DNA from 2 places in the Spirosoma flavum genome. Region 2 is predicted to be linked to the other one. Evidence: riboswitches for the same ligand, from Rfam matches in the RefSeq annotation. Region 2 holds a riboswitch; the other holds the start of a gene.
The links. A riboswitch is a leader RNA that binds a small molecule or an ion and turns the genes downstream of it on or off. The one in region 2 is predicted to bind S-adenosylmethionine.
Positions count from the first base shown of each region.

Region 1 (15,604 bases), on a different contig from region 2:
GCAATCCGGCAACCGGAATTTGATACTGCTCAACCAATTCACGAATAGCCTCCCGTTGCAGAATCGAAATACCGAACTTAGAGTCGGCGTGACCCGTCGAAATTTTGATATTGCCGCCCTCACTAATGTGGGGATTGATGCGCACACTGATGGGCACCTGACTCCCGTAAGTCTGTCCAACCCATTCCAAAAGCGGCAGACTATCTACGTTCAGTTGCAAGCCAAGAGCAACAGCTTCACGGATTTCATCGAACGAAACCCCGCTGGGCGTAAACATAATCTGACTCGGCTCAAACCCCGCCAGCATACCCATCCGGGCTTCATTGACCGATACCGAATCCATTTCAACACCCTGCTGACGCATCAGCTTCAAAATTGATATGTTCGTAAGGGCTTTAGCCGCATACTTTATTTTTAGGTTGACTCCACGGTTCGGCGTTCCGGTAAATGACGATCGGAGCAAGCCGATTTTTTCGATAATTTTGTCAGCGTCATATACGTATAAGGGCAGGCCGAATTCATCGGCGATATCCAATACGTTGACCCCTTGAATCTGGTAGGTACGGTTATTTAGTTGCATGACTTCATTGAACGAACCGCAAAATTACGCCATCTTTCCACTATGTACAAAATTCATCGTTTTCTGGTCGTTGTTGTTCTGGTAGCGCCGTTTGCGTTATTCAGTCAACAGGTCTCCAAAAGGCCAGCGACGCATACCTCACTAAAACCGGTTGTTTCTTTCAACAATCGAAATACCAGCAAAGCAACCGGGCCACGCTTGGCTAGCCAATCAGTCCGGTCAGGGCCAATGGCGGGCTATTCTGATAGGCGTGAGGTGATGCTTCGGGCACAAAACAAACAACTCGCTCATGTTCAGATTCGTTACCATGAAGCGGGTGGTCCGTCGATTAGTCGTTCAACGGTCGGTAAGCCCTTACCCAGTTATCTGACGAATGAAGTCTATATTAACCGGCAAACGGTTTTTATAGCCCACCTGCTCGCCGATCAGGTGGAACCCGGAAAAATGCACGAGTACGACGTGTTAATCGAGGGCCAGAAGGTGAGCCTGCCCTACCCGACACCGTTCCAAACCCAAAGCCTGTGTCAATAGCGGACCGACCCTCCGACGTTTCGCTTCGGCGTAGGAAGCTACACATACGTCAACGAACCTGACATAGACCGGCCCGGTAAGGGCATCAATTAAAATGACTATGAATAGGATTATAGCAGTATTGACGACCCGGTTACTATTAGGGTTTATATTTTTGATGCAAGGGTATGGGAAGGTCTTTACATGGGGGGTAGAAAAGTTGTACAATATGGACTTTTTCCATGAGGCCTATAAGAATATATTACCAGATTTTATCATCCTATCAACAGCCTATTACACATCTTATGTGGAATTAATAGGAGGATTTTTGCTTGTTGTAGGTTTTAAGAAGAATTTTTCTCTATATGTTCTTGCATCAGACCTTGTTATAGTAACATTTGGACACGGTTTAGTTGAACCAATTTGGAATTTGTCCCACGTCATATATCGTGCTATTTTGTTAATTTTTCTACTTATTGTTCCAGAAAAATGGGACAAAATTTCACTCGATTATTATATCCAGAATTTCAGATCTTCCCCCAAATAAAGATTCCCACTTATGTGGCGAATACGCTGATTGCCGACTGCAATTTTGGTCTTCTGAGTGTTAGCGGCCCCTAATCGATAGGCTGTTGACTATCAGGGTATATGATCAGAAAGTTACTGAACGCTGGACAAAATATTTACGGGCGAGTGAGTTGAAATGAGTATCAAGTTCCTTATTTGGGATTTACACGGTAGAACTTGATACATCAGAGCCCCATGACCATCCACCAATTTCCTGATCACAACACCCTTTCGCAGTACACAGCCGAGCATATTGCCGCTATCATTAACCAGAAACCCGACGCGACGCTCTGTCTGGCATCGGGCGATACGCCAATCGAAACGTATCGTCGGTTCGTGGCACTGGCGCAGACCGAACGTGTAGATGTTAGCCGATGCACATTCGTGGGCTTGGACGAGTGGGTTGGCTTTGGCCCCGATGATTTTGGTAGTTGTTCGTTTTACGTGTTCAGGGATTTGTTCATCCCTCTGAATCTTCGTCCAGACCAAATTCACGTTTTCGATGCGAAAGCAGTTAATCTCGCAGCCGAGTGCACCCGTATTGATGCACTGATTCAGTCACGGGGTGGACTTGATTTATTGCTCGTTGGCATGGGTATGAACGGACACATCGCCCTGAATGAGCCGGGTACATCCTTTACTCTAGGATGTCACGTTGTTGACTTAGCCGAAAGCACGAAAACCGTCGGACAGAAATATTTCGAGAAAGAAACAACACTAACACAGGGTATTACCCTCGGCCTTCGCCACTTGACCGAAGCCAAGGAAGTCATCTTGCTGGTTAGTGGAACAAAAAAAGGCCCTGTATTACGCGACGCGCTACAAGGCCCTGTGTCGGAGCAAATGCCTGCCAGCATCATGCAAACGCACCCCAACGCACAAATTTGGGTAGATGAAGCCGCCGGACATTTACTAGTTTAGTGACTAAGTAATTGAGCAGATTTAAGTTATCTCTCCAGCGTATGACCCCTTCAGGACAGTCCGCCGTTGCGGTCATATTGTGACCATAAATGATCTATTCTACTTTTGCGTAAATACTTGCCTATTGTAATTAAGGGTTACTCTGCTTTACTTTGAGCACACCTAGCAAGGCATCGGCCCCAATCTGAACACCCCAGGGTATACCGGCAAGATCAACCATATAATTTCCATTGTGATTTGAGAAAGGTACCGCTTTCCCTTCCTTTCTGGCGGCCAGAACCATGTCTAACGGAGCGGTTCCAACGAATATAAAATCGTAAACTGATTTCTTATTGTCTAAAACGAGGTGATGGAAATCTTCGGAGCCCATGGCTGTCGGGAAACCAGACGTAATAAGACTACCTTTCTTTACAACCTTTTGCAAGGTGGAATTTACTTTACTTACGAGAGCCGAATCGTTAACAACCGGAAACGAATAACCCTTTTTTTTCATGATTGGATAAAGCCCCATCGGTAGTCCGTTGCTTACCGCAATCCCGCTATCAATCCGGCTAACCCCGTCGAATAGAAGTTTTCTGGTTTCTGGCTTCAGCCATCTAAAGTTTATTTTTACCAGTGCCGAAGCAGGGATAACGTTATTATCCTGACCAGCCTGAACAGAACCAACCGTGAGCACTGCCGGTGTTTGTGGATCGTTGCTCCGGCTAATTACGGTCTGGTATTGCAGAATGGCCTCACTGGCCATAATAATGGGATCTTTAGTTGTTTGTGGCGAAGAACCATGCCCACCTATACCGCGAAACGTAACGTCTAATTGATCGGTACCCGCCATGCGGGTACCCGCTAAGTTCATAACCATTCCCGTTGGAAATGGTCCGGTGTGCATGGCCAGCAAATAATCGGGTAAGGGCACATGCTTGATAAACGTGCTGTCTTCCCGCATCGCCCTGGCGCCCATTATTGGCTCTTCGGCGGGTTGGGCAACCAACACCAGCGTTCCCTGCCACTCCTGCTGAATGCTTTTCATTAGCTTGGCAATCCCCAGTAACCACGTCACGTGGGCATCATGTCCGCAGGCATGCATAGTCGGGACTTCGTTGCCGTCTGGCAGTTTTACCGTAGCTGTACTTGCATAGACCAGACCCGTCGTTTCTTTTACGGGCAGCGCATCCATATCTCCGCGAAACATCACGATTGGGCCATCACCGTTTTTCAGAATACCGACTACGCCGGTTTTCCCAATACCTGAATAAACTTGGTAACCCAAACTTTTGAGTTCTTTGCTAACAATCTCTGCTGTTCTCACTTCCATGAAACCCAGCTCTGGATGTGTGTGCAGGTCTTTAAATAAGGCCACTAATCGTACCGAGTCCGTGTAGGCTAATTGACGCACTTTAGTAAGTAATACGTCGGAAGGTTGGGCACCCGCTACAGACCAAAGAAGGGGAACGGCAAAAAATCCGAGTAAAGGGTATTTGAGCTTTTTTAAGAAAGCCTGAAAGCTTGCCATGAATAATAGAGTTAAATTACATGACAAGATAATACCTTAGGGCACCGATTTAATATTTTGCTTCTAATCTTCAAACTAAAACAATATTTTATGTATTTATAAATTTGAAAAATAATATTTTATATTCATCATGATTCACAGAAATTGACTTCCAACTTAAGTTAGTGCATATCGCTGCTATGGATTTTAGTCTATGCCAGCGACATAGTTAGTTTACCCGACTGCTTAGATACCAGTTTAAATACGCCATTCATTGCCATTGTTCTTCATTGGTTGTATGTTCAACACCTTATGACACCGAATGACCATTTTATTCCCTCACGCCGAACTGAAATTCTCGCTGGTATTTCGACCTTTCTGGCAACGATGTACATCATTGTTGTCAATCCGGCCATTCTGAGTCAGGCTGGATTACCATTTAGTGGCGTACTGACGGCCACGGTTTTGCTATCTTTTTTTTGCAGCCTGATGATGGGGCTTTATGCCCGTAATCCCATTGTCGTAGCACCGGGCATGGGCCTGAATGCCTTCTTCACATTTACGGCGGTCAAAGGAATGGGAATCCGTCCCGAAGTGGCCTTAGGAGCCGTATTTTGGGCGGGCGTCTTATTTTTATTGCTATCGTTATTAAACGTCAGATCGGCCATTGTACGGGCAATTCCGCAACCGCTGCGCTACGCTGTTTCGGCAGGAATTGGCCTGTTTATCACGCTCATTGGCTTCGAGAATGCCAAATTCATTGTGGCAAATCCGGCTACGTTGGTCAGCATTGCTCATTTTAACGACCCCATTGTGCTGACGTTTATTTTTGGTCTGTTACTAATGAGTGTGCTGGTCGTGCGCGACGTACCGGGGGGCATTATCATTGGCATCGTTCTGACAACGCTCGCGGCCTGGCCCATCGGACGATTTTGGGGAGATGCATCGGTCATTAATTTCGGGCAGAAAACGCTGGTAAATTTTCAGGGTATCTGGGCTACGCCAGATTTTTCACTGCTTGGCAAGTTAGACCTGATGAGTTCGCTGTCGTGGTCGCTATGGCCAGTTATTTTTGCCTTCGCCTTTACCGATTTATTCGATAGCCTGTCTACTTTTGTGGGCGTTGCCGAAGCGGGCGGCTTGCAGGATAGCGATGGGCAACCGCGCAACCTGAACCGTTCTCTCCTAACCGATGCCGTCGCGACTACATTGGCGGGCTTGTTCGGCACCAGTCCTGGCACGGCTTACATTGAGTCGGCAGTGGGCATTTCGCAGGGCGGGCGCACAGGTCTGACGGCCATAGTGGCAGGTTGCTGTTTTCTGCCGTTTCTTTTTCTCTCACCCCTACTGTCGGTCATTCCGGCTATTGCGACAGCTCCGGCCCTGGTATTGGTTGGTGCTTTTATGATGAAACCCATTACCCGCATTGAGTGGGGCCGATTAGACGATGCAGTACCTGCTTTCCTGGCTCTCGTACTCATTCCGTTCAGTTACTCAATCACACAGGGGCTAATTTGGGGTTTTTTGTCCTGGACAGTCGTGAAGGTGGCCGTTGGCAAAAGCCGCGAAGTGCCTCTTGGTCTGTGGATTGTCGATGTATTTTGTATACTGGCCTTAACCGCTGGTCATTAATTTATTACTTGCTAACCGATGAATAACCGATTACTTCTTTTCTTCCTTCTTGTTTCCCATTTTACACTTGCCCAACACTATAAACCCCGCCCCATAACGGGTCTATTAGGTGCTTTCGGCGCGGAGGTTGCGCTGGTTAAGGAATCATTAAAAAAGCCCAAAACCGTTATTGTCGATGGCATTTCATTTACTACCGGGCGCATAGGAAAACAACGGGTTGTGGTGGCCGAAACGGGAATCGGTAAAGTTAATGCAGCCATGACAACGGCGCTGATGTTAGATCATTTCCGGCCCCAGCGTGTTTTATTTACGGGTATCGCGGGTGGAACGAACCCTGACCTTCAACCCGGCGACATTGTAATTGCTGGCCGAACCGCCCACCATGATTATGGTTCCATCACCGACAAGAACACGCCCACCAGACAAACGCGCAATGCGATTACGAAACAGTTCAATCCGGTTTATTTTCCAGCCGACTCGACATTGATGAGGCTAGCCGAGACGGTTGTAAAAACGGTTCCGCTAGAAGGCATTCCGCTAGCATCGGGTGGCGTTTCGGACCGGACAGTGAAGGTTATGACGGGCACCGTGGTAACGGGCGACGTATTTGTGGCATCGCCCGATAAAGTTCGTAGTCTCCGGACTGATTTCGGGGCTGACGCTACCGAAATGGAGGGAGCCGCTGTCGCGCAGGTATGTTATCAGATTCAGGTGCCGCACTTGATTATCCGTAGTTTAAGCGACCGGGCCGACGCAGAAGCCCACATTGCTTACGATAAATTTTACCCAACAGCCGCCCGAAATTCAGCAAAACTGGTTATTGCTATTGTGCGGGCGTTGTAAACGGACAGTATTACTTCTGAGAACTCGGCGAACGGGCAATAATTACTGGTTAATGCTCTCTCAGAAAAGATACGATTTCTTGATGCCCGATTTCTTTTTTCTCATATTTGATTATATCAACTACTTCTTCCTTGCTACTAAATTCCACAGTTCCTTCGGTTACAAATCCATTTCGGTCGTTTTGGTGGGCCGGTTATGAGTGTACCGACCAGCAAAACTGCTTCGGCAATCGTGTTGATTTGCTGCGGCAATCAGGTCATCTTCAATTAATCCATGAAGACTACAAGCGACTCGACGCGTTCAATATTCGTACTGTTCGAGAGGGTATTCAATGGAGCCAGGTCGAAAAAAGAGCGTATCAGTATGACTGGAGCGTTGTCGAAGCCATGCTTGTTGAAGGCCATCGGCAGGGAATCCAGCAGGTTTGGGACCTTTGCCATTTCGGCTATCCTGACGATCTGACACCACTACACCCGATGTTTGCCCGACGATTTGCGGCTCTGTGCCGAGCCTTTGTCCACTTTTACCGGGGCCACTATCCCGACGATACATTGATTGTAACGCCCATCAACGAAGCCAGTTTCATGGCTTGGCTGGGCGGTGATGTCCGGGGTACATCGCCATATTGCACAAAGCAGGGTTGGGAAGTTAAAATCGGACTTATGCGCGCCTACATTGAAGGGGTAGCCGCCATGCGCGAGATTGACCCCACAATTCGAATCCTGACCACCGAACCGCTGGTGCAAATGGTGCCGCCACTCAATGCGACAAAGCAGCAAATTATTAACGCGGCTATCGCTGATGAGAATCAATTTCAGTCGGTAGATATGCTGGCGGGTATACTAGCCCCTCATTTAGGCGGGTCACCAGAATACCTCGATATTCTGGGATTCAATTACTACTACAACAACCAATGGGTCGAAGGCACCGGGCAATTCCTGGGCTGGAATGACTACAGACCCGACTCACGTTGGGTACCACTCCGGCAGTTGCTCATCAAAGCCTACCGGCGTTACGGACGGCCTATTGCCTTGACTGAAACTAGTCATCCTGGCATTGATCGTCCGGTCTGGATTGAGATGATTGGCCGCGAATGTGCTGCTGTAACTCAGGCAGGTATCCCTCTATTAGGGGCTTGTCTATATCCGATTGTGGACCGCCCCGACTGGGATCACCTCGACCAATGGCACCGTTCCGGCTTATGGGACGCCGACTTATCGACTACTCCACCGGGCCGAGTACTGTTTAAACCGTATGCCGATGCGTTGCTACGAGCACAAGCAGTTGTGATGGAGGCTAGTTTACTGACACATTGAACATATCTAACTAATACCGGCTGTTACCGAGCTTTATTTGCGCTCGAATTTAGTCCACTTTAAGGGCGGTCGCTGCCGGTATTTTTAGATTTATTACGAACTAACTTTCAGACATTTTTTTAGTTAGAAAGACATTTACGCTGTGTTCATTTCATTAATAGTATTTGCTTCTTTCGAAGTTAAATCCGTTTAGAAATTTCATTAATGCCACACTTGTTTAATCCTTCTTCTAATGAAATACGTCTTCGAAACCTTTATACTACTGTTACTTCCGCTTGTCCTCTTTAGCCAGAAACTTAAGCCGGGTTTCGATAAAGCCGAGTACATTGAACTCCTAAAAGTATCAGCCCAATTTGGTGATTCTACTTACATAAGTACCTTCCCGGCTCCGCAACAGTTCAAACTCGCTTACCGGTCTCCAGTTATCGGATTAGAAAATCGCTGGGATTTATGGACTGATAATCGGGCAATTAGTGTAATAAGCATTCGGGGGACAACGGCGAATAGCGTAAGTTGGCTTGGCAATTTTTACGCAGCAATGGTTCCGGCAAAAGGAGAAATACAGCTTACCAATACCAACAAATTCAGTTATGAACTAGCTGCCAGTCCTAAAGCTGCCGTTCATGTTGGTTGGTTAGTGAGCATGGGTTTTTTGGCGAAGGATATTTTACCGAAAATTGATTCGTGTTATCGAGCAGGAATCAAAGATATGCTCATTATGGGCCATAGCCAGGGCGGAGGTATTGCCTATCTGTTGACCGCCTATCTGAAAAATCTGCAAAAGCAGTCCCGTATTCCCGCTGATATTCAGTTTAAGACGTATTGTAGTGCGGGACCTAAACCGGGTAATCTATATTTCGCCTATGAATATGAAGCCGCTACGCAAAACGGCTGGGCTTATAATGTTGTCAACTCCGCCGACTGGGTACCCGAAGTACCCTTTTCCATCCAAACTATCAACGATGTAAATACCACTAACCCATTCAGTGGGGCACCCGGCATGATTAAAAAACAAAAACTGCCGCAACGTATTATCTTGAAATACATTTATAACAGCTTAAGCAAACCGGCTCTGAAAGCGCAGAAGAATTATCAGAAATACTTAGGCAAACTAGCCTCCAAAACGGTGCAAAAAAACCTAAATGGTTATGTACCCCCTGAATATTATAACAGCAGTGATTACGTCAGAGCCGGTACACCCATTGTTCTGCTTGCCGACAGCGCTTACTTTAAACAATATCCTGAAAGCCAGGAGAAGATTTTCACTCACCATTTCCACCCGCCTTATCTATACCTGGCGGAGAAACTCCCCTAGTCGACCGACCCAACTCAGACCATTTTCTTAAACCAAAAATAGCTTGCAAGTGGTAATTAAAGTACAGTTACGGCTATTGGTTTAGCTTTATAGATACAATTGTGCCATTTTCTGCCAATCGCTTGACTGGTGCGCCCGACCTCCCCAAACATGCAGGTCATGAGGTATATGTTTGGCATTGAGTCCTGAACTCAGCGTAACGTTACTGCCAAGAAACGGGTCTTCGTCGCCAATCGTCAGTACAATTTCCATGCGTCGCAGCGAGTCTAGTATCGTGCCATCATCCAGATTGGGCAGAAAATGATTAGGACTGTGGAAGTAAATTTCTTCGTTATAATAATCATCAAATAACCCGCGAAATTCCGCTACAGGCTCCGACAAATTGTACCGCCCGCTGAAAGCGACAACTTTACCGAAACAGTGTGGATGCCGGAATGCAATGTTAAGAGCGTGGTAGGCTCCTAAACTGCATCCATGCGAAATCATAAACGGTTGTGAATTTTTTAGGCGGGAAAGCGGTAGCACTTCATTGATAATATACTGCTCATATTGACTATGTCTACGAATACGATCATGAGGATGAGCCGAGCGATTGTAAATACTCTCGCAGTCAACGCTATCCACACAGTATAGTTGTAGCCAACCGTTTTCAATTTTGTCGGCCAATGTATCGACCAATCCCAACGTCTCATACTCATAGAAGCGCCCGCGCCGAGTTGGGAATACCAGCACTCGTGCGCCCGCATGGCCTAAAATGAGCAACTCCATATCACGGTTCAGATTTGGACTAAACCATTTATGATACTCTCGGTGCATAACAATAGCGTTAAGTACCCGTGAAGTTGTAACATTTAACGCGAATAGTAACAAGCAATCGGATCAACAAATTATTAAAAAATTTGAGCTTGCTGTTGTAACACCTGTTGCCATATCCGATAACCAGCCGGATTCAGGTGGAGGCCATCTTTCTCGAAAAACTCCCGTCGGGGTCTGCCATCAGCGGCTAGCAAGGGAGTTGTCGTATCAACATAATGGCAGCCGGGCATTTTTTCCAACTCACCACAAATTAATTTATTCGTGGCTTGTATTTGGTTAGCAATACCCCAGCGAAAAGGACTGATTTTGATCGATAAAAAAGATACCGGTACACCTGGCAATAATTTACCCATTTTTTCGGCAAAAGCACAGAAGAACAGATAAACTTCTTCTGGATGGCGACCATCGCCGAGATCATTGTCTCCGGCGTAAAACACAATGGATTTGGGCGTTGCTGGAAGAATCAATCGCTCAAAAAACCAGGCACAAGCCGCTAATGTTGAGCCTCCAAACCCTAAGTTAAGGGTATTGACCTGAGGAAAATCCTGCGCCAGCGTTGTCCAAAGCCGAATGGATGAACTTCCATAAAAAACGACTCTGTCCGGAGCCGGTGGCAAAGCAATAAGTTTAACTTCAAGTTGTCGAACGTCGTCTTCGTACCAAACCATACTTCTCTATTTAACCGGCTGACTACTTGTTTTGAGCGAGTTGAGGACCGGTACCCCATCAGCCGAAGCTGCACTCGCCATCCACTTACGGATAATGCCCGTCAGCGGTCGAAATTCAATTAAAAAACCATCGTGCCCGTAGAGAGAATCTATTTCTTCGTAGGCGGCATCAGGGATATGACGCGCTAAAAATTGCTGCTCTAGCGGTGGAAAAAGCAGATCAGAACGAATGCCAACGACCAATGTTCGAGCTTTAACCTGACCCAGTGCATTTGGAATACTACCCCGGTTTCGGCCAACGTTGTGCGAATCCATTACTTTCGACAGCGCCCAATACGTAAATGAATTAAAACGGTCAGCCAGTTTTTCACCCTGATAGCGTTGATAGCCAGCCGATTTATAGTTATCTAATTGCTCATTATTGTCGAGCGCCTGCGTGAAACCATATGTATCGTAGTTGCGATATGAAATCATTGCCATAGCTCTAGCCGCTTTCATACCGGCCAAACCCGCATCATCGCGCCGTTCGGTCCAGCTTGGATCGGCTTCAATTGCCATTCGCTGCGCTTCGTTAAACGCAATAGACCAGGGCGAAGCGATGGCACTAGCTGCAATAACCACCAAATTATCAATAAGATTCGGTTGGAGAATAGCCCATTCAACGGCTTGTTCACCCCCTACCGAACCACCAATGCAGGTATGGATTTTCTCGATGCCCAACTCCTGCCGCAGTAGATCCAGAGCTGCTACTATATCACGAATTGTAACCATCGGAAAATCGTGATAAAACGGTTGGCCTGTCGTTAGATTCACCGACAATGGCCCCGTAGACCCGTAACACGAACCAATCACATTGGCACAGACAATAAAATCACCTGATTTGGCTGTAGGTTCCGGGTCAAAATACTTACCCGGTCCGACCATGCCCCCCCACCAATCACCCGCGTCGGCATTGCCGGTCAGGGCATGGCACACCCAAACAACGTTCGACTGGTCGCTGTTGAGGGTGCCGCGTGTAGTATAAGCTAGCCGGAATCCCGGCAAACTTTCCCCCGATTCGAGCGGGAACGAATATTTATAATCGAAGTACTGTAGGTTCAATCAAGTTTATAGTTTGTAGGTTTAGCCGGGCCGGCGGCCCGGCTAAACCTGTTTAACTGAGAACTGGCTCGGCAATTTTAGCGAAAGCCTGCTCGAAATCAGCTTTAATATCGTCGATGTGTTCGATACCCGCCGAAACACGTAGTACACCCAATTCAACGCCCGCACTGGCCTGCTCCAGTTCGCTCAGTTGTTGGTGGGTGGTGGCGGCTGGGTGGATAATTAACGTTTTTGAATCACCAACGTTAGCTAAATGACTCACTAATTTCAGGCTATTTACAAATTCGTTGGCGGCATCGCTGTTACCTTTCACCTTAAAGGAAAATACGCCACCAAAGCCACGACCAAGGTATTTTTTTGCCAGTTCGTGATAAGGGCTACTTTCCAGACCGGGATAGTTTACCACTTCGACCTGTTCATGCTGTTCGAGCCATTGGGCCAGTGCCAGTGCATTCTGCACGGTGCGGTCTACCCGCAATGAGAGTGTTTCCAGTCCCTGTAGTAACAGAAACGAATTAAATGGACTGATAGCTGGTCCGAAGTCACGCAGCCCTTCTACCCGAGCACGAATAATGAATTGAATATTGCCGAAGGGTCCGCCAACACCGAATACGTCGCTGAACACCATACCATGATAGCCTTCCGACGGTTCGCTGAATTGAGGGAATTTACCGTTGCCCCAGTTATAATTACCGCTGTCTACAATTACGCCACCAATGCTCGTTCCGTGACCGCCAATCCACTTCGTTGCTGATTCTACCACCACGGCGGCACCGTGTTCGATGGGTCGGAAAAGATAGCCCCCCGCCCCAAATGTATTATCGACAATAAGCGGCAAATCATACTCTTTCGCCAGCGTCGCGAAGGCATCAAAATCAGGAATGTTGAAACGCGGGTTACCGATTGTTTCAAGGTAGATAGCTTTTGTTTTATCGTCAATCAGTGTAGCAAACGATTCAGGTTTATCGTCATTGGCAAACCTGACATCGATGCCCAGCCGCTTAAACGAAACTTTAAATTGGTTATACGTGCCACCGTACAGAAACGGGGATGTTACAAAGTTATCGCCCGCATTCAGGATATTGCTTAGTGCAATGAACTGAGCCGCCTGCCCCGACGCTACCGCCAAAGCCGCTACCCCACCTTCGAGAGCGGCCATGCGCTTCTCAAATACGTCGGAGGTAGGGTTCATAATACGGGTATAGATATTTCCAAACGCCTTCAGCGCAAACAAATCGGCCCCATGTGCCGAGTCATTAAACACGAACGATGTGGTTTGGTAAATAGGCACTGCACGGGCATTGGTAGCCGAATCGACTTCCTGACCGGCATGCAGTTGGAGAGTATCAAAATGAAGTTCAGACATGATTTAGGGAATAGTTTACGATTTATTCTATTGCACTATGTGCGATTTTCTGCCTGGCATTTCTATAGGTAGCTGCTGCCACAGGTAGCCTGCAACTGACGCGTCAGCCTACAGTGAGTCGTAGAAAACGAAAGATTGCGCACGACAAACCCTCCCGGTTTTCGTGGCGGTAAGTGAAGAGTGCTTAGTACACCCTGCTGGACCATCTGGCCGGGGGCATACACTGCTTGTTGTAGAGCATGTGAGTTAACGATTTATAGTTCCTAAATAAGTTTAGGCAGGAGTTAGCACCTTGCCATGTGGTAGGTTGCCAGCGGTTCACAGAGCCTGATCTCTCCCCGCTTCTGTATAAATCAATGCACGTCGTGAGTCGCTGAATTGACGCGTAGCTATTGACTTGATACCGCAAGTATACTAGCCAAATGGTGCGAATCCAAACACCAATTCTTTTTTCTATTCAATAAACTTTTTTTATCGTCAGTTAGCAAATGGATATTTGTTAAGTCGATTCATTGTTTACTTTTGCAATAAGACACCCGCCCAATGAATCAGCCGTACCGATACAACCGTGAGAAAGCCACCCGAGTGGCCGGAGTCACGTCTTTAAAAGATGCAATAGGGCAGTTGTTAAAAACATATCAACTTCAAACACGTTTCAACGAAACGTACCTTGAAGCATTTTGGGGCCGTATGATGGGACCAACTATTGCCTCGCGTACAAGCCGACTTTATGTTCGCGACCGTAAACTCTATATTGAAATTGCCTCGGCACCTCTCCGCAGTGAACTCGTCAATGCCAAGCAGAAACTAATTCAGCTCGTTAATAAAGATATGGGTACAGACGTGATTGAAGATGTGGTTTTCATTTGACATTCCGATCAAACCTCAAACAAATACAACGGCCATATCCTGATAGATATGGCCGTTGCATTTGTTTGAGGTGAGCCAAAAGACTCAAATTTTAGCCGGGTTCCTTCGGTTCAGTTCCTGAGTAAACTCGTCCATCGTTACGAACTCACCAAGCGGTTTTAGATAACGCAACAGGTTTTCCACCCGGTCAAGTAACGCATCCCGCGAGTGCCGACGCACGTAGGCTGGGATTTTCTCATAAGCCGACAGGTCCGTGAACTCCCACGGATGAACATACAGATTCAGGAAACCGTCAGACTTTAAGGTTTGACGGCAGAGCTGTTTGTAATAAGCGAACGGAAAGTTTTTCAGGCTCAACCAGAATAGCGGCAGGCGAATTATAGGTGTAACCGAAGCCGGAATCTGCCAGACGCCCAATTCACGGAATGGATGCCGGGGTTCGCCCCAATGATTGTAACGACCGGGCAACCAGGTTGGGTGCAATGATGAATTATAGTGATAGCCAGCCTGTTGCACATCGGTTGGATCAACAAAGCCCATCCGAGCCCGACGAAAGCCTGTTACCGGCTGGTTAAGTAGTTCCTCAAGTGCCAGTCGGGATTTCAACAAATCGGCGGGCTCGAACGTCGTATGAAAGTAGCCATGCGACGCTATTTCGTGTTTTCGTGCCAGATCCCGAATCAGTTCGGGTTCATGAAGGGCGTAATTGGCGGTCGTGAACAAGGTGGTGCGGGCACCCACTATTTCGAATCGTTCAGCCAGTAAAGTCAACCCACGCGTTGAAACGGCCACTTGTTCACTCAACGGAATGTCGTGACCGAATTCAACGGCGGTATCAAACTCTTCTACGTCAACGGTGAATAAAATACTTCCCGCATTGGATGCGGCTCCTTGGTTGGGGCTTGCCATGTTGTTACACTCTCCACTATCTCGCTCGTATCGCCGATAATATAAGCAGGGCGGCCTTTTACTTCTACAAACGTTTTACCCAAATATACGCCGATGATGCCAATCATAATGAACTGCACGCCACCAATAAGTACCATAAGCAATACCAGTGTTGTCCAGCCGGATACGGTTTCATTCGTGAAATAGCGTTCATATAACGTTTCTGCACCGAACAACCCGGCAAATATAAACATGCTAAAGCCGAGCAGGACCGACAAATATAAAGGACGCGTAGAAAAGGATGTAATGCCCATTGCGGCCAATTGCAGCATTTTACGAAACGAATATTTCGTCCGGCCAGCATAGCGGGCGGCTGGTTCGTACAGTATACGGCACTGTCGGAAACCTATCCAAGAAATAGCGCCCCGCAGGAAGAGATCATTTTCCTTAAACTGCTTGAGGGTATCTACCACTTTCCGGTCAAGGAGCCGGAAGTCAGCCGCGCCATCCTCAATTTGCAGGTTAGAAACGTGGCGGAGCAATCGGTAAAAATATTTCGAGGTTGCGCGCTTAAACCAAGATAATTTAGGGTCAGACTGCCGAACAGTGTAAACGACTTCGTAGCCTTCACGCCACTTGTCAATTAATGTCGGAATCAGTTCGGGCGGATGCTGGAGGTCAGCATCCAAGCAAATAACAGCCTCACCATAAGCGTTGTCATA
Region 1 is NZ_JBHUOM010000019.1:2,138-17,741, forward strand. It holds gene lysA (diaminopimelate decarboxylase) at 1-580, opposite strand, end outside; gene ACFS25_RS17090 (hypothetical protein) at 623-1,111, shown strand; gene ACFS25_RS17095 (DoxX family protein) at 1,212-1,637, shown strand; gene ACFS25_RS17100 (glucosamine-6-phosphate deaminase) at 1,853-2,578, shown strand; gene ACFS25_RS17105 (amidohydrolase) at 2,709-4,088, opposite strand; gene ACFS25_RS17110 (NCS2 family permease) at 4,380-5,699, shown strand; gene ACFS25_RS17115 (5'-methylthioadenosine/adenosylhomocysteine nucleosidase) at 5,718-6,542, shown strand; gene ACFS25_RS17120 (amine oxidase) at 6,674-7,858, shown strand; gene ACFS25_RS17125 (lipase family protein) at 8,091-9,173, shown strand; gene ACFS25_RS17130 (esterase family protein) at 9,261-9,989, opposite strand; gene ACFS25_RS17135 (GDSL-type esterase/lipase family protein) at 10,064-10,657, opposite strand; gene ACFS25_RS17140 (homoserine O-acetyltransferase family protein) at 10,664-11,758, opposite strand; gene ACFS25_RS17145 (O-acetylhomoserine aminocarboxypropyltransferase/cysteine synthase family protein) at 11,811-13,124, opposite strand; SAM riboswitch class I at 13,376-13,479, opposite strand; gene ACFS25_RS17150 (DUF721 domain-containing protein) at 13,668-13,994, shown strand; gene ACFS25_RS17155 (polysaccharide deacetylase family protein) at 14,079-14,903, opposite strand; gene ACFS25_RS17160 (glycosyltransferase family 2 protein) at 14,840-15,604, opposite strand, start outside.
Region 1: linked by a shared signal. The riboswitch ahead of ACFS25_RS17145 (O-acetylhomoserine aminocarboxypropyltransferase/cysteine synthase family protein) and the one ahead of metH (methionine synthase) in region 2 are both predicted to bind S-adenosylmethionine.

Region 2 (15,604 bases):
TGATATGCTGAAAGCTGACTTTGCCGCCTTTTGGCACTGCAATAAAGTCGCAGTTGTCGGATGCGAGTTTAATCAAACCCTAAACTCACTGATTCACGGCCCCCTGTCGATGGATGGATCTACGTATGTAATCGCCAAAAACAATAAGTTTACGTTCTGTGCTGGACCCGGTATCGATAAGACGCGAAAAGTGATTTGGGAAGCCAACACGCTTATTAAAGACGTTGGTTTGGGACGCATAAATAATCAGACGTATCATATTATGACCGTCGATTTTGTGCAGAAAGCCCTTATCCACGATAACAGCTTTTTGATGCAAAACGGAGCGGTCCCGGCCTTTGCTCCTTTCTGGAAAAACGACTTGGAAACGCTGATTGCAGAAGACCCCGACGCGGTTGATCAGGATCAGGGCAGCGTGTCTTCGGCCACACCGACGACACTGACCGACATTACAAAAAAGTGGGGGAGTACGTTTGCCATGTCGCCCACGGTAGCGATCATCAGCGGTAAGGGGATGGGCCAGACGAGAGATATTGCTTCCAGAACAGCGACAACTCTTACGCTCTCACAGGCTTGGTCAGTTACGCCGGATGTGACATCGAAATATGCAATCTTCAACTGGACGATAAAGGATGTCAGTATTACAGCCAATCGACTCCATAATATGCAGAGGGGGTTCACCTTCTATTTTGTCGCAGGGAAAAACGTCAATATTGAAAATAACACGCTCATCAATTCAGGCGCAATAGACCTTAATCCCTCACAGTTTCAGCGCACCGGGTTCATTCAGTTCAGCCCGATCTATGATTTCCGGGTTGCTGGGAACTATTGCAATAGCCTGACTGATCCAAGGAATGGAACATTCATTGGCGTACACACAGGACAGAATATGGCGGGTGCCGCATTAGGTCCACTGGCCATTAATACCCAAATTATTGGAAACATGGTGATAGCAGGCATTCCGAATCTCACCGTTCAAATTGACGATTTCTACCCTAATGGTTTTTTAAATTATCACTTCCCACCCTCTGCGGGATACGTGACAGGTGCATCGGCGGCACTGGGTACAAGTTTTTACGGCAACACGGGCCTGAATCTCGACAATGGATTTAGCACTAATTCGGGAACTGATCAAATGAGCCTGAAGGCGAATAATTTCTTTAACACCACTAACAAACAGAATGATAACCTTCGCTCGATTGGGACTAGTGTTCGAACCTCGACGTTGAATTAAGGTATGGAATCAACGCTGAAGCAAATCTTTCAGACCCGGCAGGTACTTGTCATTATGGAGAAAGGGAGTTACGGTACGGGGTTGACATGAGGGAAAATTGAGGACTGAAACGTTTGTCTGTGCCCTGTTAATTTGTCTATTTTAACGCGTGTGGTGTGAAATGGCATCCGGATTAGTACGGCAACTACGTCATGATGAAATGCCGAACCTGATCTTATAACCTCTAAAACAAAAAAGGAGCCCCGGAATCCGAAGCCCTTTATGCCCTCCCTTACTCAATAATTTAATCAAACCACTAGTTTAGAACGCCTAAGATCGAAATGGTCACAATGAGTATAAAGAAGCCCTAACGCGCGAACATCAGGGCTTGAACAAGATTAACCTAAATACTAGAAGGAAAGCAAGGCTCATCTATTCAGATTGCCAACAAGCAGTTACGCGTTGATGGGTCAGGCAAAAACAAAACGGCACCAGCTACTTACGATTGTACAGGTGGACCCTTTACCGACTGCCCGGCAGGTTTCCGTTCGAACGCGTCGATGTAGCTTTTTGCGCTGGCATTAACAATTCGAACACCCCTATGGTCGGCGTAGTCACGTAGAACCTCGTAGCCCCGAAAGACTTTGTGTAAAGATAAAAACTGCGATGCCATCGAAAAGGTGCGCTGCCGTTGCGCATCCGAATACACAGGCTGGTGCGTGATATCCTTAACCTTATCGTAAAAGTGTATCTGTTTGATTAACAGTTGATTTTGATCGTTCAACCGAATTTGTTCATGCCAGGAAGTGTCGGCTCCGAAGAGATAAATTGTCTCAAACTTCCGGTTGATCATCAGTGTCAAGGCGGCAATAATAACTGTTTGCGCCTGCGGCATGCCTAGGCCCTTGGTATAGAGCCAATAAGTCAACCACTTGAACCCACGCACAACGGTGTAGTTAAAATAAACAACCTTAATCTGGGTATTGCCCCGTTCAATTTTACCCAGCAGATAAGAACCTTTGGCAAAATGTGGTACGTACAAGGTCATTTGCCAGTTAACCTGCTCCAGAAATATTGATAACGTTTGCCGAATATCATCGCGGTCAATGGTCTGTTCGGTAAAAACGAAATAATTGGGATCAGAAATAACGTAGTCCTGCGGGCGTAATCGTGTGAAGATTTCAGCGTGAGCAAAATTATTAACACAGACAATTTCGGTTTGCCGGATAAAATCGAATTGTTCAGCTAAGGATTCATTTAACGACGGACCATTGCCCAACACGGAGCAAACAGGCAATTGTGGATTGGGCAAGCGAGTTGCATACCGACCACGAATTGATACTTTAAGCAGCGACACCAACGATGCAAATAGGTCGCTCAGAAATTGACTAATGGAATTGAAACTGGCTTCGACCATGTAAGCGGCACATAGGAACGCGCCTTTTTTCTACAAAACAACGAAAAAAATGGCAGACGGTTATTTCTACCCTATACTACCTTCTCGAAGGTTAATTTTGGCGACTCCAGTGCACCAAGGTTACGTTTGAAACGCATTAGACTCGGCTTCGGTTGCCTATTGGCGTCAAGTGATACTCCCAAATCAAGCAGGCGTATTTCCTGTTGCTGGCAATACGTGAACAGCCCGTCAATCAACATGACCATTGGGCTGAAGGCGTGATAGCTAGGATGAGATGCGGGTATGAAATTGTACAGGATGTCGTCTCGAACACGAACCGTTATAGATAATGCGGCTAACTGTGTGCCATCTTTTACAACAAAAACTGAGAATTGGTTTGGGAATTTCTGCCATAAATCAATCAAACGCTCGGTGCTGATGGTCATCTGGTAACCTTGCTGTTGGCGGGTTTGCTGAATGAAATTAATTGCCTCGGTTAAGTTTGGCGTTTGCCAGTGGACGAACTGGAAATTGGCCTCTCGACACTTGCGCAGTCGACGACGCTCTGCTGAAATAAGATGAGCTTCAAACCGCTTATTACCAATTGGCAAGAAAGAATTTTGGTTAGCTTCCAGTCGGTAAAAATCGTGTTTGGCGAGTATAGCTGTCAGTTTCTCAGCCTGTTGTGGTGCATAACAATGTGGGTAATTTACAAGCCGTAGTTTACGGGCTCCCACACCGCGAACGGCTTCTAAAAGAGAAACGAGAAATCTATCCAGTACCGCATCTGGAAGGCTTTCGGCAAATTCGATGGAGCCAAATGGGGCGGCAACCGGGCTGATAGCTTCATCAGAACAGATGTAGAAAGCGCATCGGGCCTCGGCTTGTTGGGTTGTTTGATTCAGGGCTGATAGCAAATAAAAGTTTCCGCTGTCTTGTTGCTGGAGATGTTGATGGTCGTTAAATAAAAAACCAGACTGGCAGAATTTGGGAATATAGGCTGATTGGGGGCTATACTGAAGCAAAATGGTGTGCTCGGCCATGTGATAAAATATGTCATGGCTGTAGGGACGATAGTAATAAGGATAAAGTAACAAATGAGACGACTATCTTCGTGTGACGAACTGTTTATGCTAGAGTCGAAACATATGTTTAATCACCGATAAATGATCTTAAGTCGCTCATGCAGAATACTTATTTTTCAGTCAAGTATACGAAAAAGGTGTTTTCGGTGATGCTAGATCACGGACAGAAATCGCGTCGGTATTGGTCCCAGATTGCGTGTCTTAGCCTGCTCTGTTTGTTGATTACACCCGTATTATGGGCGCAAACAGGTAGTTGCCCCACTATTACTAATACCCGTATGCTGTCCGTAACGGTTTGTACCGAAAGGGTTATTGACAGCTTGCAGGTTAATACGACAGGCACAATTGAATTTGTTCGATTCGATGCGCTTCAGACGAATCCGTATAAAGAAAATGGCGTTGCCTACGTTGGTGAACCGGTTCTGGTAAACGGTAAAGCTACCCTGCGAAACGTACTTTTTCCGGCTAACTGGGGTACAAAAGATCGTCTATATTACGTATATGCCCGACTGAAACAGGCGCCAACGAATCCTACTTGCCTTCCTTTTGCACAAATTATCGTTTACATTAAAGCCAATCCGACCGCTTCTGTGGTCGTGAAGGAGGCTACTTGTTATGGAACCCAGTCGCAAAATGATGGGCAAGTATCACTCACCGGATACTCTCCAACAGATACCTATGAGATGGCCATCAAGGGCACGTTCACCGGCCAGGGCAAGGCCATACCAGCCGACGGTGTGATTGTTACTAATGGTAGTCGAACTGGTATTCCGAAACTCTATACTGTTCGGATCTATAATTCATCTGGCTGTTACACTGATCGGTCTATATTAATGACAAACGCTCCGTGTAACTGTCTGCCTATAAGTTGCATGCCGATGACTATTGCTAAAACAAAGAGTGGACGCCAAATCTGAGATCATAAAATAGTGTGAGAATTCCAACAAAAAGCCCCTGCCAGAAATTTCTGGCAGGGGCTTTTTGTTGAAGTTAATTTACTGGACTGGTTGTTTGCGTTTACCCAATTGGGCGTAGACTAACTGAATAATACCATCTTTCAGACCTAAATCCGGTACAATGATGTTAGTGGCTCCCGCCCACTTCATAACTGATAAATAGATGTCGGCGGCTGGCACGATTACATCGGCCCGGTCGGCGTTCAGGCGAAGTTTATTGATACGATCTTCCTGGCTGAAGCCCGCAATGAAATCCCGAATACGCTCAATTTCGGCTCGGGTGGTTTCTGTTTCAGAGACTTTGGATGCCAGATTAAATAATTTGCTAATGTTGCCGCCTGTGCCAACGGCAGTAACCTCCTGAAAGGCATCGACATTTTCCTCAACCCAATCCTCAATTTTTCGCCACGCTCCCTTGTGTTCCTTACCCTCCAACAAGCGTACTGAACCGACCTTAAAGGATTTTGAGTTGACTTTCTGGCGGTTCACATACAAATTTAGTTCGGTGCTGCCACCACCAACATCGATGTGAAGATATTGCCGCTCATCTAAGGCATGAACGACCACATCATTGATAAGCTCTGCTTCTTTAGGCCCATCGATAATATGGATTTTAATGCCAGTTAAGGCTTCAATTCGTTTGGCAACTTCATGACCATTAGACGACTCCCGCATAGCTGAAGTAGCGCAGGCCATGTAATCTTCTACCTCATGCAGCTCCATCAGCAGTTTATATGCCTGCATAAGTTTGGTCGTTCTAGCTTCGCTTTCGGGCGTCAGGAACCCAAAATTAAATACATCATGACCTAGCCGGAGCGGAAAACGTACGTACTCAACTCGCTTAAAGCTAACGAGATTATCATTGTGCAACACCGTCGAGATTTGTAGACGGGCCGCGTTTGAACCGATATCAATGGCTGCCAGTTTCAAGATTTATCAGAGCTTTATTAATAGCCAAAGGTAATTTTTTTGCGGGTACTGAGAGACGTTCTACCGTTTATTTTCAACGGATAACATCGAACTGGACTCTATACTAAATGATTACAGGCTTACCCAACGCGGAAACGTCACCTCAGGTCCGTTACCATACTTAGCCGGGCTAAAAATGAAGCTAATCGGCATAAGTAGAAGTTAACATATGGGGTAGTTTATAGAGTAAAACAATCTGTCGTACTAGTCGTTTGAAACGAGTGATATTCGCCTTTCAGGAATAGTAGGAGTTCTCATTAGTGAGTATATTATGTTATACAGCAAAGTGTGGATTAAAGGAAGTATAGTATCATTGCTAAGCTTTATTTTTAGCTGGTTAGTGCTGGAAGGTGTATGTAGTCTTCTGTTACATTGGAAAGAAAGGGCTGCGTATGAGGCTACAAATAGTACTGTACCAGAAAGTAAGTCAAATTCGGCGCAGAATAAGCTCACATTGATAAAATATGATAGTCTAGGTATACTTAGGCCAGCACCAGGCCCGTATACAGTAACATACCCAATAAGGCAGGATAAAGGTGACCAGGGGAAACGGCCATTTTTAGGGAAAACGGCTTCTGTTACGTATACTATAGACAGCTTATCCCGGCGTTTTACCCCCTTCGATAATCGTCAGGCTGCTGGGAAGTATGCGCTGTTTTTAGGCTGCTCGTTTACGTATGGAGAATCGGTATCAGATACGAGTACTATGCCCTATTTTTTTGGCAAACAGACTGGCTACCGACCCTATAATTATGGTGTATCAGGGTATTCTCCGGCTCATATGCTGGCGCTTCAACAGGCTGTTGATATTCGAAAAGAGGTAGTCGAAAAAAAAGGAATTGCTTTTTACACGTATATCGAAGATCATTTGGCACGCGTAGCTCCCAGCACCAAATGGATCTATAATTCCAATGGATATTGGCCTTATGTTAACCCCAATACACTAGCTGTGGAGGGTGCATACGCACAGAAACACCCTGTTTATCTAGAGCTGATTCGTGGAATGTACAAAAGCAACATAGTTAAATTTTTTAATATTAACCTTCCTAGAAGATACAATACTGAGCAGTATGAACAGTTTGTTCGTATCGTTAAGAAATCGGAGGAACTGTATCAAAAACAGTTTGGAAATGACGACTTCTATGTAATTGTGTTTCCGGCCTATCCGATGGCTCCTGAACTACGACAACTATTTAAACAGGCCCATTTGAAGGTAATGGACTATTCAGCCTTGCTTTCCTGGAAAACGGCCTATGATAATATGCACCCGGATGACGAAGCCTACCGGCAGGTGGCCCAGACGTTAGCTACCGATTTAGGGCTTGAATCAGATCGGAATGCCGCTGATCAGTAAATGTCAACCCTGCCTTAACCGTCATAGGGGTAGCTATTCAGTTGATAAATAACAAGTGTAAGACGCGCATTGACTGAAATCTCGTCGTTTAACCGGAAACTAAGTGGGACTGGACGCCATGCAACGTTTGACAAAAAAAACCATTACTTTTGGCCCTGTTTGACCAGTACTATAGTTCATGACCATATTAGGTATCTCTGCTTTTTACCACGATTCAGCAGCAGCATTAATTGAAGACGGACGTATTGTTGCCGCTGCTCAGGAAGAGCGGTTTACTCGTAAAAAGCACGATCCGGGGTTCCCGGCTGAGGCAATCAAGTACTGCCTTCAGTACAGTGGAGCAGACCTGAACAAGCTGGATGCCATTGTATTCTACGACAAACCTCTGCTCAAATTTGAGCGATTGCTGGAAACCTATTATGCTTTTGCCCCTCAGGGATTGCGGTCATTTTTGATGTCGATTCCGGTTTGGCTTAAGGAAAAGTTGTTTCTGAAACGACTCATTCGGCAGGAGCTGGAGAAGTTAGGCTACGACCCAGCCAGCAAGGTAAAACTACTTTTTCCTGAACACCATCTCTCGCACGGAGCCAGCGCATTCTATCCGTCCCCCTACGAGCGGGCGGCTATTCTGACTATCGATGGTGTGGGCGAGTGGGCTACGGCTTCCATTGGTGTAGGTGAAGGTAAAAATATTACCATCCTCAAAGAAATGCGGTTTCCGCATTCACTGGGGCTATTATATTCGGCGTTTACGTATTTTCTGGGATTTCGGGTTAACTCCGGCGAGTATAAATTAATGGGATTAGCCCCCTATGGTGACCCAACTTCGCCGGATGTGGCCCGGTATATGGCCGCCATCAAAGATAAACTGGCCGATCTGCGGCCCGATGGATCTGTTTGGCTGAATCAGGACTATTTCGACTACGCCACTGGTCTGAAAATGGTGAACGAGGACAAATGGGCTGAATTGTTCGGTTTTCCTAAACGCCAGCCAGAAGACGAGTTACTTCCTGAACATTGCAACCTGGGGCTGGCCATTCAGTATGTGACCGAAGAGGTTGTGCTGAATATGGCCCGTGAAGCCAAACGCCTGACCAATGCCGATGCGCTGGTACTGGCTGGTGGGGTAGCCCTCAATTGCGTATCGAACGGAAAACTCCAGGCATCCGGCCTTTTCAAAGACATATTTATTCAACCAGCTGCGGGTGATGCGGGCGGAGCGTTAGGTGGAGCTCTGGCAGCTTACCATATATATTTTGGGAAGGAGCGGGTGGTAACGACCGAGCGTGATGCCATGCGAGGCTCTTATTTAGGGCCGACCTTCTCTGATCTGGATGTTGAACTGATGGCTAAAAAATACAAAGCAGTAGCCACGCATTACACCGATTTTACCGAACTAAGCCGCGATGCCGCCAAAATATTGGCTGAAGGTAATGTACTTGGCTGGGTTCAGGGACAGATGGAATTTGGCCCACGGGCGTTAGGCGGACGCAGCATTTTGGGCGACCCGCGCAATGCCGAGATGCAGAAAAAGCTAAACCTGAAAATTAAATACCGGGAATCGTTCCGACCTTTTGCACCCTCTGTTTTGGCCGAAGACTGTGCCGAGTATTTCGACTACGACGGTATTTCGCCTTACATGCTGCTAGTTCATCCGGTGGCTGAAAAACGCCGGACGCCCGTACCCGCTGACTATGCCAGTTTTCCGCTACGCGAGAAACTCTATTATCAGCGGTCCGACTTGCCATCGATTACGCACATCGATTATTCAGCCCGTATCCAAACCGTTCACAAGGACACCAATCCTCGTTATTATGAGCTAATTGATTCGTTTAAGCAACTGACGGGCTATGGCGTAATTGTTAATACCAGTTTCAACGTGCGTGGTGAACCCATCGTTTGTACGCCCGAGGATGCCTATCGTTGCTTTATGCGTACCGAAATGGATTATCTATCCGTTGGTAACTACCTGTTCGACAAGCGGAAACAACCTGAATGGCAGGAGAAAGACAACTGGAAAGAAGAATTTGTTTTAGATTAACGACCGATCTGTTTTAATGCAATCAAAACTCGTTTCCAGTGCTGTTCGCCTGCTCTTACTGGGATTTTTAACGTTCATTGTCTTCTACGGTGATCATTTTGGGGTTAGTTTCGACTTTCCGCACAAAGGATTATTTGACAACATATACGTCCGGCTGGCCAAATGCTGTCTATTTCTGCTGCTGGTCATCGAGCTATTGAGACTGTACTATTATGGTATTGTTAAGAATCCGAATCCACCTAGGCTGTTTGGCAACATAGCAACCTTATTAGTGCCGCTTATTGTGCTGCTGATTTTCGTGGAGATGGGGTTTATGTTTGTCGCACAAAGTCAGGAGGGAGGGCTCACCCTGGCCTCGCACGTTTGGTTTGAACGATACTGGCCTCCTATGACGGGCGACTATCGTGATACGCCGAAGACGGATACGCTGGGCAAAAAGAAGGTCTTGATTGTAGGCGATTCATTTACGGCTGGTCATGGACTGAAATCGGCGGATGAGCGATATGGCAACGTTCTGAGCGAAAAATTGGGCAGCAAACAGTATGTGACCTACAACCTGGGCATATCCGGTTCGGACACCCGCGATGAATATGCCCGTTTGGTGAAGTTCGGTAAAACGCCGGACGTGCTGATTTTGCAATATTTCCCGAATGATATTGAAAAGGTGGCTCACGATCATGGGTTGATACCGGCAGGATTTAAACCCTACTCCGATGTACCCCGAGCGCTGCAATCCCTGTTTATTAAGTCTTATCTATTGAATTATCTTTACTGGCAGTTTCCTCATGGTAACTTTGCGCCGTTTGATACGTATGCCCGAACCGCTTATGGTACACCGGCTATTATCAACGATCACCTTAGCGACCTCAACCAGTTTATCACCTATGCTAAAGAACATAATTCACGGTTTTATGTGGTTATGTTTCCATTCTCACACAACATAAAGAAAACGGCTGAATATGTTAAACCAGTAGTAGATTTTTTCAAGACCAACAATGTGCCAATTCTGGACGCAGGCAAACTTATGGTCGATATTGCCCCGGCTGATCGGGTTGTAGGTCGCAATGACGGTCACGCTAGTCCAATTGTGAATCAACGGGTAGGCGAGGCTCTTTTTCGGCTTGTGCAGTCGAATCAGGGCGCTAATCAACTCTCATCTGTTAACAAGTAAGCAAACTCGAATTAACTCATGGAATTTTTACACGACATCTTCCAATTTCTGAAGCAGCGCAAAAAATGGTGGCTGGCTCCAATGATTATTCTGTTACTGCTCATTGGTGTTCTGATTGTTATTGGCGGTGGTTCAGCCGTGGCACCGTTTATCTATACATTGTTTTAACACATGGATGTTACCGAAAAAGTAAAAGCCCAGTTGGTTATAGTGACCGGGCTGGTGGTACTGTATTTTGTATTTAAGTCGCCCTGGTGTCTCTATGCTGCAGCGGCTGTGGGTCTGTTGAGCTTGGCTATTCCGGTGGCAGGCGACCTCATTGTGAAGGCCTGGTTCAAAGTGGCCGAGATCTTGGGGAATATCAATGGCAAAATCATCTTGTCGGTATTGTTCTTCGTGTTTTTATTTCCCATCGCCCTGTTGTATCGGATGACAGCCAAGAACCCCTTGTCAATCAAACGAACTAGCGAGGAGTCGTTTTACACCGAGCGTAATCATCTGTATACGAAAGAGGATTTGGAACAAATGTGGTAAGTACGGTACAGGAATAGATTGATTTTCGGGCGTACCCTTTATTGGGACGCCCGATTTTTTGTTTAATTTTGTACTAGCTTATCCAGAAAGACGGAGGGAACGGACCCGATGATGTCTTGGCAACCAACCAGCCTAGGGAAACGGTGCCAAATTCCTCCCGACCACAAACCGGGATAGATAAGTTAGCTATCTGTCTTTTTGTCAATAAGCGTTTTTGACTTTTTGGACTTTTTTTAGTGCGCCGATTGTTGGCTCTCTGACTATCACGCATTGCCATACTGCCTTTGAAAACGATATACGAACTTCTCCACGAACGCATCCTCGTCCTCGATGGGGCGATGGGTACGATGATTCAACGGTATAACCTGACTGATGCCGATTATCGGGGTGAGCGATTTAAAGACTTTCCGCATGATGTAAAGGGTAATAACGACTTGTTATCCCTGACCAAACCGGCGATTATCCAAGAAATTCACCGCCAGTATCTCGAAGCAGGGGCCGATATTATCGAGACCAACACCTTCAGTAGTACGACCATTGCTATGGCCGATTATTACATGGAAGAGTTGGCTTATGAACTTAACTACGAGTCGGCTCGGCTGGCTAAAGAAGTTGCCGTTGAAGTTACTCGTCAGAATCCCGACAAACCGCGCTTTGTCGCTGGTGCGATGGGCCCAACCAACCGCACGGCTTCGCTCTCTCCCGATGTGAACAATCCCGCTTACCGCGCTGTCACATTCGATGATCTGGTAAATGCCTATTATGAGCAGGTAAGCGGTTTGGTGGAAGGTGGCGCAGATTTGCTTTTGGTTGAGACGATCTTTGATACGCTCAACGCGAAGGCGGCCATGTTCGCCATCGACAAGTATTTCAATTTAAATCCACAGCAGACTGTTCGGCCCATCATGATCTCTGGCACCATTACGGATGCTAGTGGTCGGACACTTTCAGGCCAGACGACCGAAGCTTTTTTGTACTCCGTTTCGCACTTACCTCTGCTGAGTGTAGGGTTGAACTGTGCACTTGGTGCCGAACTGATGCGGCCTTATATTCAAACGCTTGCCAAGGAATCCCCATTTTTTACGTCGGCATATCCAAACGCGGGCTTGCCCAACGAGTTTGGCGAGTACGACGAAACGCCGGAAATGATGGCGTTGCAAATCGAGGATTTCATTAAAAATAGCTTTGTCAATATTGTTGGGGGCTGTTGCGGCTCCACACCCGACCACATCCGTGCTATTGCTGAGGCTGCGGCCAAATATCCACCCCGGCAATTACCGGAACCTGAGCCCTATCAGAAACTGAGTGGACTGGAACCGCTGAAAATTACAGAACTCACCAATTTTCTAAACGTAGGTGAACGTACCAATGTAACGGGTTCAAAGAAATTTGCGCGCCTTATCAAAGCGGGTAACTTCGACGAAGCGCTAAGCATTGCCCGTGGCCAGGTTGAAGGGGGAGCGCAGGTGATTGACATAAACATGGACGAAGGCATGCTGGATTCTGTGGAGGCCATGACAACCTTCCTGAACCTGATTGCTGCCGAACCCGATATTGCCCGCGTACCTATCATGGTCGATTCGTCGAAATGGGAAGTTATCGAAGCGGGCTTGAAATGCGTACAGGGGAAAGCCATTGTTAACTCAATTTCACTCAAAGAAGGCGAAGAAGCATTTATTGAGCGGGCACAACTTGTCAGACGATACGGGGCGGCTGCGGTCGTGATGGCGTTTGACGAAAAGGGACAAGCTGACTCTTACGAACGTCGTATCCAGATCTGCGAACGGGCTTACCGGATTCTGGTTGATAAGGTACATTTTGCCCCGCAGGACATTATTTTCGATCCGAACATTCTGACTGTTGCCACGGGTATTGAGGAGCATAATAACTATGCGGTCGATTTTATCAATGCCACGCGCTGGATCAAGCAAAACCTCCCACTGGCAAAAGTAAGCGGGGGCGTATCCAATATTTCCTTTAGTTTTCGGGGCAACGACCTTGTACGTGAAGCTATGCACTCGGCGTTTCTTTACCACGCCATCCGCGCCGGTATGGACATGGGCATTGTCAATGCCGGACAATTAGAAATCTATGACAGTATCCCGAAAGACCTGCTCGAACGCTGCGAGGATGTTTTGTTAAACCGCCGGGATGACGCTACCGAACGATTAGTCGATTTTGCTGAAACGGTAAAAGCCAAAGGTAAAGAGATTGTAAAAGACGAAAGCTGGCGGCTCGAACCCGTTCGCGAACGGCTTAAACACGCGTTAATTAAAGGCATCACAGACTATATTGATCAGGATGTCGAAGAGGTCAGACATCAGGTGGAGCGACCACTGCACGTTATCGAAGGGCCGCTCATGGATGGCATGAGCGTTGTTGGTGACTTGTTTGGCGCGGGTAAAATGTTCTTGCCGCAGGTCGTAAAATCAGCGCGGGTAATGAAAAAGGCGGTGGCTTATTTGACGCCGTTTATCGAAGCCGAAAAATCGGGTACTGGGTCATCATCAGCCGGGAAAATTCTGTTGGCAACCGTTAAAGGTGACGTTCACGATATCGGGAAAAACATTGTGGGTGTTGTGCTGGGGTGTAATAATTACGAAATTATTGACCTCGGCGTTATGGTGCCGACGCAGAAAATCTTAGATGCTGCCCGCGAACATAACGTAGATATTATCGGGTTAAGTGGACTGATTACCCCCTCGCTCGACGAAATGGTTGGGGTGGCGAAGGAAATGCAGCGGCAGGGTTTTACACTTCCGTTACTCATTGGTGGCGCAACAACATCACGCATACACACCGCCGTAAAGATTGATCCGCACTATGCCGGGCCAGTTATTCATGTCTTGGATGCCAGTCGAAGTGTTCCCGTTGCCGGACGTCTTATCAGTGAAACGGATTCGACACGGGAGAAAATTTTCACGGATATCAAAGCCGAATACGTCAAACTTCGTGATGACCATGCCAAGCGACAAAAAGAAAAGTCGAGCCTGACCATTGCCAAGGCTCGTGACAACCGCACCAAAATTGACTGGAATACCTTTGAGCCGACGAAGCCCACTTTTCTGGGAAATCGTTATTTCGAAGACTACTCCCTTGCCGAATTGGTGAAGTATATTGACTGGACCCCGTTCTTCCAAACGTGGCAGTTGCACGGTAAATACCCCGCTATTTTTGAGGATGCGATTGTCGGTAAAGAAGCTAAGCAACTATTCGACGATGCCACTGAGCTTTTACAGGAAATTGTTGATAAGAAGCTTCTGAAAGCGAAGGCCGTTGTTGGGTTTTATCCGGCTAATTCGGCTGATGACGACGTGTTGCTACACGATTTTGAGGAAGTTACGCACGAGGTGGCTTGCGAACGGCATGGTTCACATCGGCATATTGAGTATAGAATTAGTAAAGCTCAGTCGCAGACGGCGGTGAGTCAGGCTGGCGAGTTAATATATGATACCAAAACGGTGTTGCATTTTCTGCGTCAGCAGAACCAGAAGGCCCCCGGTTTGCCTAACTTTTGCCTGTCTGATTTTATTGCCCCACTCGAAAGCGGTCGTGAAGATTACATCGGTGGATTTGCCGTAACAACGGGCATTGGTATCGAAGCCCTGATTGAAAAATATGAACTCGATCACGACGACTATAACAGTATTATGGTCAAAGCCCTCGCCGACCGCCTGGCCGAAGCATTCGCCGAACGGATGCATGAGCGTGTTCGGACGGAATTCTGGCCGTATGCAATGAATGAAACCCTGACCAGTGAACAGTTAATTAAGGAAAGCTATCAAGGTATCCGGCCTGCACCGGGTTATCCGGCCTGTCCCGATCACACTGAAAAAGGGACTTTGTTTGATCTGCTGGATGCCAATAAAATAGATATTGAACTAACGGAAAGTTACGCCATGTATCCGGCATCGGCAGTAAGCGGGTTTTATTTCTCGCACCCTGAATCGAAGTATTTTTCTCTTGGGAAAATTAACAAAGACCAGATTCTGGACTACGCCCAGCGGAAAGATATGCCGGTTGAGGAAATTGAAAAGTGGTTATCGCCAGTGCTGAGTTATGATATTTGAGATTTGTAGTGCAGTTAGTCACGACATCGCCTGATAGAAATGCCCGACCCTCTGGCCGGGCATTTCTGTTGAATAAGTTCTTCTTTTATGCCCTGACACTGTGTCCTTAGGTGAATCAAGAGGTTGAATAATTCATGTCCAAAATTGTAACTTCGTCCATCTGTTGACATGAAAGCGAGTCAATAGGTGGACACTCAGAAAGGTAATCTATAATAGCCATCCGGCAAACCCCTAACGGATCAACTTCGATATAGGCAGTTTATAAAGGAAAGAATATTATGTTTAAATAAATGCATTTTTTAGACTTTTATTCTGTCATATTACTGATTACTAAAATATAATAAATTATAATTACTCTTTAATTGATATAACGATCATGTGCGTGTCCGCTTCCACACAAATAATCGCATTACCGAAAGCTAACTCTATATAAAAACCAACTCAATTCCTCAACAATGCGTTATTTTCCCTGTACACTCTTTTTCACTCTGTTGCTCAGTCTGACCACAGCCTGGGCACAAACTATCCCGTCGCCTAAAGAGCACTTTGGTTTCAACATCGGGGATGATTATCATCTGGCAACGTATACGCAAACCGAGGCTTATTTCAAGAAAGTAGCGGCTGCGTCTGATCGCGTGAAACTGGTTGATATTGGCCTGACAGAAGAAGGTCGCCATCAATATATGCTGATCGTCTCCTCGCCGGAGAACCTCAAGAAGTTAGACCGCTACAAGGAAATTTCTCAGAAACTCGCCCGAGCTGAAAACCTCACCGACGTGCAAGCACACGCGCTGGCCGATGAAGGGAAAGCTATT
Region 2 is NZ_JBHUOM010000023.1:1,182,787-1,198,390, reverse strand. It holds gene ACFS25_RS25715 (glycosyl hydrolase family 28-related protein) at 1-1,234, shown strand, start outside; gene ACFS25_RS25710 (hypothetical protein) at 1,713-2,630, opposite strand; gene ACFS25_RS25705 (GNAT family N-acetyltransferase) at 2,702-3,652, opposite strand; gene ACFS25_RS25700 (hypothetical protein) at 3,793-4,611, shown strand; gene ACFS25_RS25695 (Ppx/GppA phosphatase family protein) at 4,690-5,580, opposite strand; gene ACFS25_RS25690 (hypothetical protein) at 5,891-6,973, shown strand; gene ACFS25_RS25685 (carbamoyltransferase family protein) at 7,152-9,014, shown strand; gene ACFS25_RS25680 (SGNH/GDSL hydrolase family protein) at 9,031-10,185, shown strand; gene ACFS25_RS25675 (DUF5989 family protein) at 10,204-10,353, shown strand; gene ACFS25_RS25670 (SxtJ family membrane protein) at 10,357-10,719, shown strand; SAM riboswitch class I at 10,795-10,903, shown strand; gene metH (methionine synthase) at 11,004-14,789, shown strand; gene ACFS25_RS25660 (M14 family metallopeptidase) at 15,245-15,604, shown strand, end outside.